Regions from separate parts of the Clostridium cellulovorans 743B genome, predicted to be linked through region 1. Evidence: riboswitches for the same ligand, from Rfam matches in the RefSeq annotation. Region 1 holds a riboswitch; the other holds the start of a gene.
What was found. A riboswitch is a leader RNA that binds a small molecule or an ion and turns the genes downstream of it on or off. The one in region 1 is predicted to bind S-adenosylmethionine.
Positions count from the first base shown of each region.

Region 2: another riboswitch for S-adenosylmethionine. It lies ahead of metK (methionine adenosyltransferase); the one in region 1 lies ahead of CLOCEL_RS05390 (C45 family autoproteolytic acyltransferase/hydrolase).

Region 1 is NC_014393.1:1,302,657-1,308,861, reverse strand. Features, by position in the region: gene CLOCEL_RS05395 (S66 peptidase family protein) at 1-575, opposite strand, end outside; gene CLOCEL_RS05390 (C45 family autoproteolytic acyltransferase/hydrolase) at 569-2,245, opposite strand; SAM riboswitch class I at 2,545-2,647, opposite strand; gene CLOCEL_RS05385 (LytR/AlgR family response regulator transcription factor) at 2,806-3,489, opposite strand; gene CLOCEL_RS05380 (hypothetical protein) at 3,482-4,126, opposite strand; gene CLOCEL_RS05375 (hypothetical protein) at 4,307-4,945, opposite strand; gene CLOCEL_RS05370 (TIM-barrel domain-containing protein) at 5,478-6,205, opposite strand, start outside.
Region 2 is NC_014393.1:3,734,977-3,741,181, forward strand. Features, by position in the region: gene recD2 (SF1B family DNA helicase RecD2) at 1-405, opposite strand, end outside; gene metK (methionine adenosyltransferase) at 831-2,006, opposite strand; SAM riboswitch class I at 2,083-2,182, opposite strand; tRNA gene CLOCEL_RS15225 (tRNA-Tyr) at 2,333-2,417, opposite strand; tRNA gene CLOCEL_RS15230 (tRNA-Thr) at 2,421-2,496, opposite strand; tRNA gene CLOCEL_RS15235 (tRNA-Val) at 2,504-2,579, opposite strand; gene yyaC (spore protease YyaC) at 2,874-3,401, shown strand; gene mreB (rod shape-determining protein) at 3,626-4,648, opposite strand; gene spoIIID (sporulation transcriptional regulator SpoIIID) at 4,746-5,000, opposite strand; gene CLOCEL_RS15255 (peptidoglycan DD-metalloendopeptidase family protein) at 5,071-5,784, opposite strand.

The DNA of each region.
Region 1 (6,205 bases):
TCACAGATCAATGATAAATTCCCACCTATAGTTTTTCCACTTACTTTTCCTGGAGTAACCTTAACTAGATATTTATCTGGATCAGCCATTATAATTTTCCCTATTGGCCGCTCACAGCAAAGGGCCTTGAAAAGATATCCCATTCTGTATTTTGTGGCATATTCACCATAAATTCCAGTGGCATTAGGTCCATGGAAGGTCACAAGTCCTGCTTTCTTATAAATTGCAAGATGAAGTGCAGTTATATCGCTGTAACCTATAAATATCTTAGGATTCTGTCTTATAACTTCATAATCTATTTCATCTAGTATTCTTGGGGAACCATAACCGCCTTGGCTACAGAAGATTGCATCGATTGATGGATCAGCAAAAAAAGTATTTAAATCCGCTGCTCTAGCTTTGTCTGAACCTGCAAGATAGTAATAATTATCGTAAGCATGTTGCCCCACCTTCACCTTAAAACCATAGCCTTCAAAAGCTTCAACAGCTCGCCAGATATCACTTTTATCCATTCCTGTTGCAGGCGACACAATACCTATGGTATCCCCAGTCTTAAGTCTTTTAGGTTTTAACATCCACCTTCACCAACCCTGAACTTGCTCCACTTCTCAGTAAATCTATCCTTAAGATGCCCCTTTAAATGATTCCACTGAGGATGATTCGCAAAATAATCGTGAGTAATAAAAGGCATGCCACTGGAATTTCCCCACCTAGCACAAAATGCCATCATCTTAGCGAGATCGCTATCTATTATCTTCCCATCTAATGTGCCTTGAGGTGAAAATGGTGGTGGTGACCCTGCAAGACTTGGATACTTTTGATCATCCAATTCATAATGACCATCAATAGTTCTAGAAGACGGTATTCTCTGATTTAAGTAAACATCATAATGATCAGCTAAAATATCCTTTGCTGCTTCTATATCCAACTTTCCTAACTGATGTTCCAGTAGTTGTGTAAGTCGAACTCTTCTTGCTCCTTGATGATCACGAATATCTGTATAACAACTGTTTTCCACTTCTAAATTGCGGATTCTCGGATCTTCTGGTGCATTAAATCCAATGAAATAGCCATCCTCCAAAGTTTTTACATTATAGTACTCTAGACCTTGTTCAAATCGAAGAATTTTATTAGTTTTTATATCTCCTAGGAGCCACATACTAGTGTATCCACCATTGCTTCTCTCCTTCATAATATCAACAAAACCAGTCATATCATCAGCATATTGAATAGCCTTACGAATTCTCACAAACTGAGGGATTCCGTTAGGATTATATTTCATAAAACCAGCAATACTTGTATCCGCGCCTAAAAGTCCTGAACCTGTGACAAAGAAATCACTAAAGCTATCTATATATCCTGGAGCCGTCTGCATCAAAATCCTATTACCTCTTTTAGGTACAATGTCTATAATTATATTGAGATACTGCCCAGTTTCAAAGTTCTCCCAAGTGTTATGTGCTAAAAGTATTTTTTTATTTTTTGTAGCAGAACCAGTGGCAATAAAAGCTGAACAACGGCCTTTGGCTCTTGCTAAATTGCTACCAACTACCCCATTATTCCTATAAGGCCACCAAAAATCTATAAGTTCACCATAACCGTTCCATGCAAGAATTTCTTGCCAAGTTACTTGTACCCCTGCCTTATATGCGCCATCAGCTATACCTTTTATTTCATATAAATACTCTATATCAAGCCTATTCGTAAACTGTCTTTCTGCTTCCTTAACAAAAAAACTCCACTCCTTACCTGTATTCCAGTAAGTTAGGAACTTTAAGTTATCCATAATTTCCTTAATTTCTTTTGCAAGTAAGAATCCATGCTGAAAACCACGCTTATATGGTTCTCCTTCAATGTGAATATATATCCAACCGTTTCTCTCAAATCTGTAGCCTTTACCAAAATAATGAATATTGTCCGGGCAATTCTTACTTTTACGTTGCTGATAGCCTTCATAAGGTTTATTGTTTTGATTTTTTTTACTACCTTGCTGTGTATTGTTGCTTTGTTTAGTTTTGTTCCTTTGATGCATATTGTTGTGGCCTTGCTGAGTATTATTACTTCTGTAAGCATTGTTACTTTGCTCAGCATTACCATTTTGCTGGACATCGTTATTCTGCTGAGCATTATTGCCTTTATAACTTCTACTACTTTGATAATTACTAGAATAACCGCTCGTCTCTTGATAATCCTTTTTACTCCGGTAGTTTCTGTTGCCTTGGTAATTATTATTGCTCCTTACCATTCCATAGACACCCCGATTCTCCACTTTCACTTTTTGCATACTAATATCATATTAATATCCTTGGTGAAAGGTGAATCTATATCTAAACTTTTAGGAACAACTTCTTTCTAAAGCAAATATCTTTATAAAACATTTAACTACTTTTGAAATTCTATATATTAAAATTGAAAATCTAAATTAAATTTATAAGCGCCATATGGATTCAATGTAAGACGTTATTTGAATTTATGTTATTTATAAAAAAAAAACATCTGAATTAGATGGATATTGTTCATAAAAACAGTCTAATTAAAAATTCATCCTCATCTCTCAGAATTTAATCTGCTGGATTTAGCACCATCACTTTAAAGTGTGGTTGCTGAAACGTCTTAGGGCCAGTCCCTCGGCTTCTCTTGATAAGGTTAATAATATCATTTTTTTTAAAAGGGCTTTTTTTACTTTAGTTCCTTAATACTTTTCTCTAGTAAACTTATATGTTTTATGTGTTTTATTATAACCACATTTTTCTATTTTGTCAATATGTTTTCACATTTACTTATAATAGTTAATGTACCTGTATTCTATGTAGCAAATTTATGATAACTTTCTATAACTTCATCCTTGAAATTTCTTCCTATTGGAACCTCAAGATCACTCTTTAAGATCAACTTATCTGATAATACCCTTTCCACGAAGCTAATATTAACAATATAAGACTTATGAGTTCTTATAAAATATGGATTATTGATTTCTTCTATAATATCTGATAGCTTACCTCTAACTTGATAATTTCCATTAATAGCATGGAAAGATAAATAATGCCCAAAGGATTCAATAAAAATAATACTTTTCACATTAAGTCTAAAGATAGTTGTCCCAGATTTTAAAGTTAATACTCTATCGGTATTTTGTAAGTAGTCTATTAATACTTCAATCATATTCTTGAAATCTTCATCAAAATTATTCAGACGAATAAACTGTATAGGCTTTACCCTTAGGGATTTAAAAACTAAAGTTTCATCTTCACTTAAGAAAATAATACAATCAGCCTCATTTCTTTCCTTCATCAGCTCAGCCTTCTTAATATCACTGCTATCCACTAATTCAAAGAAAAATAATAAGTTCTCGCTATTTGAATCATCTTTAATATAATCCTCATGAGCAAAAATAATCTTTTTGGGATAATCCCTTAAAGATTTTTGAATTTCAGATTTTAAAAGGCTCTTTAAGTCTTGATTTTTTAAACTTAAAATAATCTTAATCATCCTTCATTCCCTCCCCCAAAAATCTATTCTTTTCGATTTTTTGGATATATTCATGGAGGTTTTGGTTAGGATCTGCTAGTACACCTAGTACGTTATACGCATCATCTATTTCAATAAAATATCTTTCTTTTAAATAATTTAAGGCATCTAAAAACCCCTTTTTATCTGAACCAATTAATGATCGAAAAGTTAAAATCGACCCATCCTTCAAAGCTACACCGAAATAAATCGTATAATTTATAGTTGAATAATGTGCATACTGCCTATTCCAATAGATTTTAATACTTTTAATTTCCGTTAATCTAATTTTGAATGCACAGACATCCTCTCTGCCTTTGAAAATACTAATTAAGTATCTCCATTGCTGGAAATAATCATTGTTATCATAGTATTCCAAGTACTCTTCACTTATATCCCAATGTTTCCACGTTGCTACCACTACAGGTATTTCAAAAACTCCTATTATCACAAATAAAATTCCTGCAAAAATGCCCCAATTTTTATTGAATCCTATTAAAGTATTGGCACTATTTCCGATTTGTACTGCTACGAAAAAAAATGTTATTAACGAAATAAAAATTATTCCAGTCTTTGAACTTTTATCTCCAACAACAAATAATTTCTTTGACTTTTTCAATCAATCACTCCTTTGTAGTTGCATTTATGTATTTTAATTCAATCTCATTCTTTATTATACATTAAATGCAACATTTGCTCATGTCTGTAATTTCTTAAAATATATAACTCTCAATAATGCTTGCATCTTAAATCCATAAATTCTAAAAAGAAAAAGAACTCATCGCTGAGTTCCTTTGAATTACCTCTTAGCCTTAACACTTGCTCTTTCAATTTCATCTATATATTCATTAAGGCTTCTATTTGGATCCTCTATTACAGATAGCAAATCATGCTCATCCTCTATTTCTATATTGCATTTTTCTTTTAAATGTTTTACAGCTGCTACATAATTTTTATCATTTGAAGTTACTAATGAAAGAAACTTTATAACGGTTCCGTCTTTTAAAGTGACGCGGAAAAAAATAGGGTGCATCATCATTACCATATAACTAAACATTGTAGTCCAATAAAGCTTGATACTTTTAATTTCACTTAATTCTATTTTGTCTGCAAACTTTTCTTCTTTACCAATTAATATGCCATATACATACTTCCATTGAGTCCCATACTTATTAACTCTGTAAAGCTCTATATACTTTTCACTTATATCCCAATGTTTTATACAGTTTGCTATTGTTGGAACATAAATCAAGAAAAAGATTGCCGCAGTTGCTAAAATAACTATAGGTGCTGATATTTTATAATCCTCCACCTTACATAGTTTGCATAAATAGAAACCTGCTTCTAGCCCTGCAATAATAGCTAATACAGCTGTAACAATTATCATTGTCCTTGTTGGTCTCTTTCCAATAACAAATAGTTTTTTTGATTTCTCCATTTTTAAATCCTCCTTAATAGATCCTTTATTGTATTTCCTTGATATATTCCCATTATATTACTTATAAAATGAAACACAATTAGGTTGGCATGAACTACAAATTCATAGCACATATAGCAATTTTCTTTAGTTCATGGATGGACAAATGGAAATAATCTCTTGTCTTCAGGAGAATATGTATTTGATAAAAAAATTAAAGGACTTAAACGTGGAGAAAATTATAGATTATTAATTCGAATGCCCACTATCAATAAAGAAGCATATGAATGGGTTAAAGACCATGTTAAAAAGGCAATACTTTTTTTATTCAAACTGGTGGAAGAGTTTTAGGAAAAGGAAAAATAATTGATTTCGTTTATGAACTATAATAGTTGGTTTGTTATACATAGTAGGTAATTATAATATATCACTATAATCTTTTTATTGACTGGAAACAATCAACAGTAACACTGCTCAATTGTTACTACATAAAAAACCTCTGAAATGAACAATTAATTCTGTTCATTTCAGAGATTTTACGTCTTTATTTGTATTAGTTCATATATTCAACTGTTATGTTGATTAATTTATCAGTATCAAAAACCTTTATATAACTTATATGATTTTCTTCATTATAGTACCAACTGTTAGTAGCTGAAGTTTTTAAGGTACTTGACCTTTCACCTAAAGTTCCATTTGATATCTTAGCTATAGTTTCTTCTCCTATTGTAACTTTATTAAGAGTCTTTTTATCATCATGAAGTATTGCCACAAAGAAATAAGTTTCATATTTAGGAGTATATTTATCATGTTTGCGTTCTATAATTATCTCTCTAACATTATTACTAATATACTGATGAGTAATATCTGTTTGTCTATATTCTTCATTGGCAACCTCATCACCATTGATAGTCTTTGCAGCAGAAGAACGGCTAACTCCATCGTCAAGGTACATGGTATATGTTCCTTTTACCCCTTCATTGCATGGATAAATATTTAAAGTTATTGGATTAGGAAGGCCCTTACTGTTTAATTCTCCAACATATCTTTCGCGTTCTATTGTAGGAATTATTGCTCCAGCTCTAACATAAAGTGGTACCGTAAAAGGTATGTGATTTGGATCCCATGCATTTTTATCAGTTATACTCGCATCGATATTTAATGTAGTGCCACCTTCAATTGCATCCAAAAGTGGCTTTCTGCTATCCATAAACTGATACCAACTATTTCCTATAGGCAGATACACATCACGGTTCCCTTGTCCTTTTGAGGTAATTGGTG
Region 2 (6,205 bases), 2.4 Mb from region 1:
AGACTCAGCTATGACCTTGATTTTCTTTGCGCCTATTCCTTCAATTTCTTTAAGCCGTTCAATATCTTCTTCCATAATTCTCAAAGCATCATTTCCAAAATGCTGAACTATTTTTCTCGCTGTCACTGGTCCTATTCCTTGAACTACTCCTGAAGAAAGATATCGTTCAATACCAATAACAGAATCCGGTAATACCTCTTCACATTCCTCAACCTTAAACTGCTGTCCAAATTTCTTATGATTAATCCATTGACCTTTAAGCTTTAAGGTTTGACCTTCTACTATATAAGGTATAACCCCTACAATCGTAGCTTTATTATCGTCATATTTAATTGTTGCAACTACATATCCATTATCTTCATTTTGAAAGACAATAGCTTCAACAGTACCTTGAATTTCTATCATTTCACTCACCTTAGCTCATTTTGTCCCATATGTAACATCAAGCACCTCTCATTTAGCAGTTTGTTAATTTCCAATACTACATACAAACTTATTTATTCAAATAAGTATGCTAAGATGCAACATATACACTCTGTTTAATAACCTGATCATATTTATAATTATACCACAACTATACTTATCTATTTAAAGAGTTCATATTTGAGCCTCTACCAATTATTTATAGTTCCTCAAATTTAATTTTAAAATCTTTGAAGAATTCCATCTTTAACCTTCTACCCTTGATGCTTTTTACATACTCAATCTAAACTAATCTTTTTTTAATACACCATAGCTTTATTAGATGCTGATAATTCCAATTTTCCACATAAAAAATAAGGCTAGCAAGAGGAAATTTCCACCTTGCTAGCTTTGATTTTTTATTTATTTTATAATAATGCTTTTATCTCTTCAACTTTGTTTAATTGTTCCCATGGAAGATTTAAATCTGTTCTTCCGAAATGTCCATAAGCAGCTGTTTGCTTATAAATTGGTCTTCTTAAATCTAATTGTTTTATGATAGCACCTGGTCTTAAATCAAATACTTTACCTATTATTTTAACAATTTTATCATCTGAAATTTTTCCTGTTCCAAAAGTATCAACTTCGATAGATACTGGATGTGCAACTCCAATTGCATAAGCAACTTCAATTTCTAACTTTTCTGCCACCCCTGCTGCTACTAAATTCTTAGCAACCCATCTTGCAGCATAAGCAGCTGATCTGTCAACCTTAGTTGGATCCTTTCCAGAGAAAGCACCACCACCGTGTCTTCCATAACCACCATAAGTATCAACTATTATCTTTCTTCCTGTAAGGCCTGTATCCCCTTGTGGCCCACCAATAACAAACTTTCCTGTTGGGTTAATGTAATACTTAGTTTGATCATCTAAAAGATTTTCTGGAACTACAGCTTTTATAACATGTTTCATTAAATCTGTTCTTATTTGCTCTTGAGTAACTTCAGGACCGTGTTGTGTTGAAATAACAATAGCATCAATTCTTACTGGTTTATTGTCTTCATACTCAACAGTAACTTGAGTTTTTCCATCTGGTCTTAAGTAATCCAAGATTCCTTCTTTTCTAACTTCTGTTAATCTTCTTGATAATCTGTGAGCCATAGCAATTGGCATAGGCATATATTCTGGAGTTTCAGTAGTAGCAAAACCAAACATCATTCCTTGATCTCCTGCTCCTACAGATTCTATTTCATCAACACTAGTTCCTCTAATTTCTAACGCTTCATCAACACCCATAGCAATGTCTGCTGATTGTTCATCTATAGATGTAAGAACAGAACAAGTTTCACAATCAAAACCATATTTTGCTCTAGTGTATCCAATTTCTCTTACAGTTTCTCTTACAAGCTTAGGAATATCAACATAGCATGAAGTTGTAATTTCCCCCATAACCATAACCATTCCTGTAGTAGTTGCAGTTTCACAAGCAACTCTTGCCTTAGGGTCTTTTTCTAATATAGCATCAAGCACTGCATCGGATATCTGATCACACATTTTATCTGGATGTCCTTCAGTAACAGACTCAGAAGTAAATAATCTTCTCATAGTATAACCTCCTAATTTTTAATCTATATAATATATAAAAAAAACTCTTCGTAAGAAGAGGTAATAATTACATTTCCCCTTATCTTGCAAATTAAATCGCAGGAATTGGCACCTTAGTGATTTCACTGGTTGCCGGGTTTCATCGGGCCTTTTCCCTCCACCTCTCTTGATAAGTACTTTTATTTTATTTTCAACAATTACGATTCTATCATATCGAATAGATATTTGTCAATATTTATTAAAACAAACAATTTAATGTATTTTTTTAAAATACAGGTAATTTTTTCATACAATAAAAAAAGATACTAACAAATTAGCATCTTTTTTGGTGGAGGATGATGGATTCGAACCATCGAAGTCAGAGACAACAGATTTACAGTCTGCCCCCTTTGGCCGCTCGGGAAATCCTCCGTGTGGTGCTGGCAACAGGACTTGAACCCGTAACCTGCTGATTACAAGTCAGCTGCTCTACCAATTGAGCCATGCCAGCGTATTAATGGTGGGAACAACAGGGATCGAACCTGTGACCCTCTGCTTGTAAGGCAGATGCTCTCCCAGCTGAGCTATGCTCCCATTTATACTCTTACACCATTTCGTCTGCACTCTCGTGCCAACATAAGATAGTATACATTGGTTAAGAAACTTTATCAAGCCGAAAAACACCCATTTAACCTTTTTACATTAATATATCTACCATTTACTATGTTTTTCTTATTTTTAGACACTAACTTACATATTTTTATAATACTTTTCCCTTTATTTTTTTTATAGTTTTTTACGTTTTTCACTAATACAATGATTTTATTTTTGCACAATTCTAATATTAACATTCTTACCAACATATATATGTTAATGGGGGTGTTATAGGTGAAAAAAGCTAGAGCTAATTATTTAAACCAAAGTGCATATTGTGAACTCGGAGATTTTTTAAAAGACCTAATAACTAATGATACTATTATCATCTGTATTGGCACTGATAGGTGTATAGGGGATTGTCTTGGTCCATTGGTAGGTACTTTATTAAAGAAAAAGCTATTCCCCCTGCCAGTTTATGGCACCATAAAGAATCCTATACACGCCCTTAACTTAGAAGAAAGTGTTAAAAGGATAAAATGTCTTCATCCTAAAGCTTCAGTTATAGGAATAGATGCTTGTTTAGGTAGTAGTGATAACATAGGAGAAATTCAAATACGACCATTCCCTATACATCCTGGGAAAGGTGTCGGCAAGACTTTGCCCGATGTTGGTGATATATCCATAATAGGTATAGTTGATAGCTGCGATAATAACGAATTATTCACTAATAGAAATATTAGATTAGACTTAATAATGGATATGGCTGAAGTCATTACAGATACTCTTATTTATGCTTATAGTTTATATAAAAAACTGTAATAAGATATTAACATTTTGAAACAAAATATTTCTCGTCTCTTCTATAACATATTTTTATAATTATTTGCTTTTTTAATCATATAAGTTCCAAAAATAAAACTATGTCTAAAGCTTCATTTAACATTAAGCAATTATTATAAGTTATGAACTACCATTTTGGGAACATATATATTAATAAAACAAGCTATTACATAATGAAAAACTCCATTATGTAATAGCCTTTTTTATTTTATAGCAATATCACTGCCTGTACTATCTAATTTTTCAATATATTTTAGCACCTCACCAGTTCCCAATGCAACACAAGAGATTGCATCTTCTGCAACATATACAGGTACTTTAGTAACCTTTTCAACTAATTTATCAAGCCCGTTAAGTAACGCGCCTCCACCAGTCATATAAATACCTTGTTCTGCAATATCAGATGCAAGTTCTGGTGGTGTTCTTTCTAAAACAGCATGAGCGCAATCAGCAATAGCCATTACTGACTCTGAAAGTGCTTCTCTCATCTCCTCAGAGGTTACTACAATATTCTTTGGCAACCCTGTTATAAGGTCTCTACCTTTTATCTCCATAGTATTTTCAACATCTTTTTTATAAGCTGATCCTACATTTATCTTTAGATTTTCTGCTGTTCTCTCACCAATCATTAGCTTATGCTTTTTTCTTACATACTTTATAATTGCTTCATCAAAAGTATCACCAGCTACTTTTATAGACTTTCTTACAACCATTCCACCTAAAGAAATGACTGCAATATCAGTAGTTCCACCACCAATATCTATAACCATAGTTCCACTAGCATTAGTTATATCTATCCCTGCGCCAATGGCTGCTGCAAGTGGCTCTTCAATAAGCTTTACTTTCTTAGCTCCCGCATTAGTCGCTGCGTCTTTAACCGCTCTTTTTTCAACCTCTGTAGCTTCGCAAGGGATACATATAACTACTCTAGGTGTAGAAATCCTTCTTTTACCAATTGCTTTTTTCATGAAGGCCTTTAACATAACTTCCGTAATGTCGTAGTCTGAAATAACACCATCTCTTAATGGACGTATTGCTACAATATTCCCTGGTGTTCTTCCAATCATTTGTCTAGCCTCTTCACCAACTGCCAAAACTTGTCTAGTCGTTTTATTTACAGCTACTACTGATGGTTCTTTAAGTATTACTCCTTTTCCTTTCATATATACCAAAACTGTTGCTGTCCCTAAATCAATTCCTAGGTCTGTACCGACCTTAAAGAACATAAAACCACTCCTACCTATTATATTTTAAAGAAAACTTATACTTAATATTTCATCAAATTTTTACAAAGCTTTCTTTCTAATTATAATAAGAAAAAGCTTAACCTTCAATAGCTTTATATTTTAATTTAGTTGCCTTTCCGCCTCTAATATGTCGTTCAGATTTATTTAAATCTAATATAATTTTTGCTTCTTCAGCTATTTGAGGATTAATTTGAGGTAATCTCTCAGTCATATCTTTATGTATAGTACTTTTACTTACCCCAAATACCTTAGCAGTTTTTCTTATCGTAGCTTTCGAAGTAATAATGTATTTAGCAACATCTAATACTCTATCTTCTATATAATCTTTCACCTTTAAGCCCTCCTATTAGTCTTTTGTTAAGCCACTTTCACCTTGAAAATGGCTTAACGAATATTATTTATTAACCTGCTACTTCAAGGTCTTTTATATAATCTTTTGGGTTAACATCAACATACTTGCTTTCTGAATCCTTTTTAAGCACTTGTAAATACAGTGCTGTAGGACATTGTTCCAATTCCTTAAAAGTATGTGTATACTTAGAACTATTTCCAGTTATGCCGATTTCCTGTTTTTCTTCTACCGTACTATTTGCTTCAACTAAAGCTTTTGATAAGTTTCCATATATTGTTTTATATCCATTTTCGTGGTCAATTATTACTATTGTTCCATTTCCTTTTACATCTTCACCAACATATTCAACTTTACCCTTTGCTGCAGATACAACTTTTTGTTCTTCTTTTGCTTCTATGTAGACACCTAAAGTACTTTTGCTACCTTCCTTTGTAGGATACATTCCATCAACCCCTAAATAAGGAATAATAACCTTACCATCTATAGGTTTTGTAAATGTGACTTTATCTTCACTTGCATTTGCAGCTATTTCTGATGCTGATTTCTTAACCAGTGTTGAATTGCTTATAGCCGTACTAGCCGCTGCTTTGTCCTCAGTCTCCTCTACAGATGTTTCAATAGTTTTGTTACTATTATTTCTGGTAACTACAATTCCTGTTATTGTAGCTATTACGCAAATACACACAAAGAGGATTAAATAGAAACTCTCTTTTTTAAGCAATGCCTTCAGTTTATTTTCATTAGGATCTTTAATTTTATCCATTATTAACACCTCCTGTTTTCAGTTTGTCCTGTAATTATATTTTTAATCATCTTTAATAAAACTTTTTGACGACAATAAAAAACATTATTTTACACCACCTTGGATTTAGCTCTAAACAAATCCGAAAACATCTGATGTTAATCCTTCACTTTAATGAAGTTTTAATTAGCCTAACAATTCTTTGATCCACTGATAAGACTAAGGTTGATTATAATTTTTTTATCCCTTTGGTTTTATGCTTTATTGATTTTATAAAAAAATTCTATAAGAAAAAGCCATTTAACTATAAACTTACTATAGTTAAATAGCATATTGATCACTGATTAAATTTATTATTTACCACTTATATATGAGTTTCATTTAACTTCCTGCATTAAATTGCTATACCGTAATTAAAATTAAACTAGTTTCTTTATTGGAA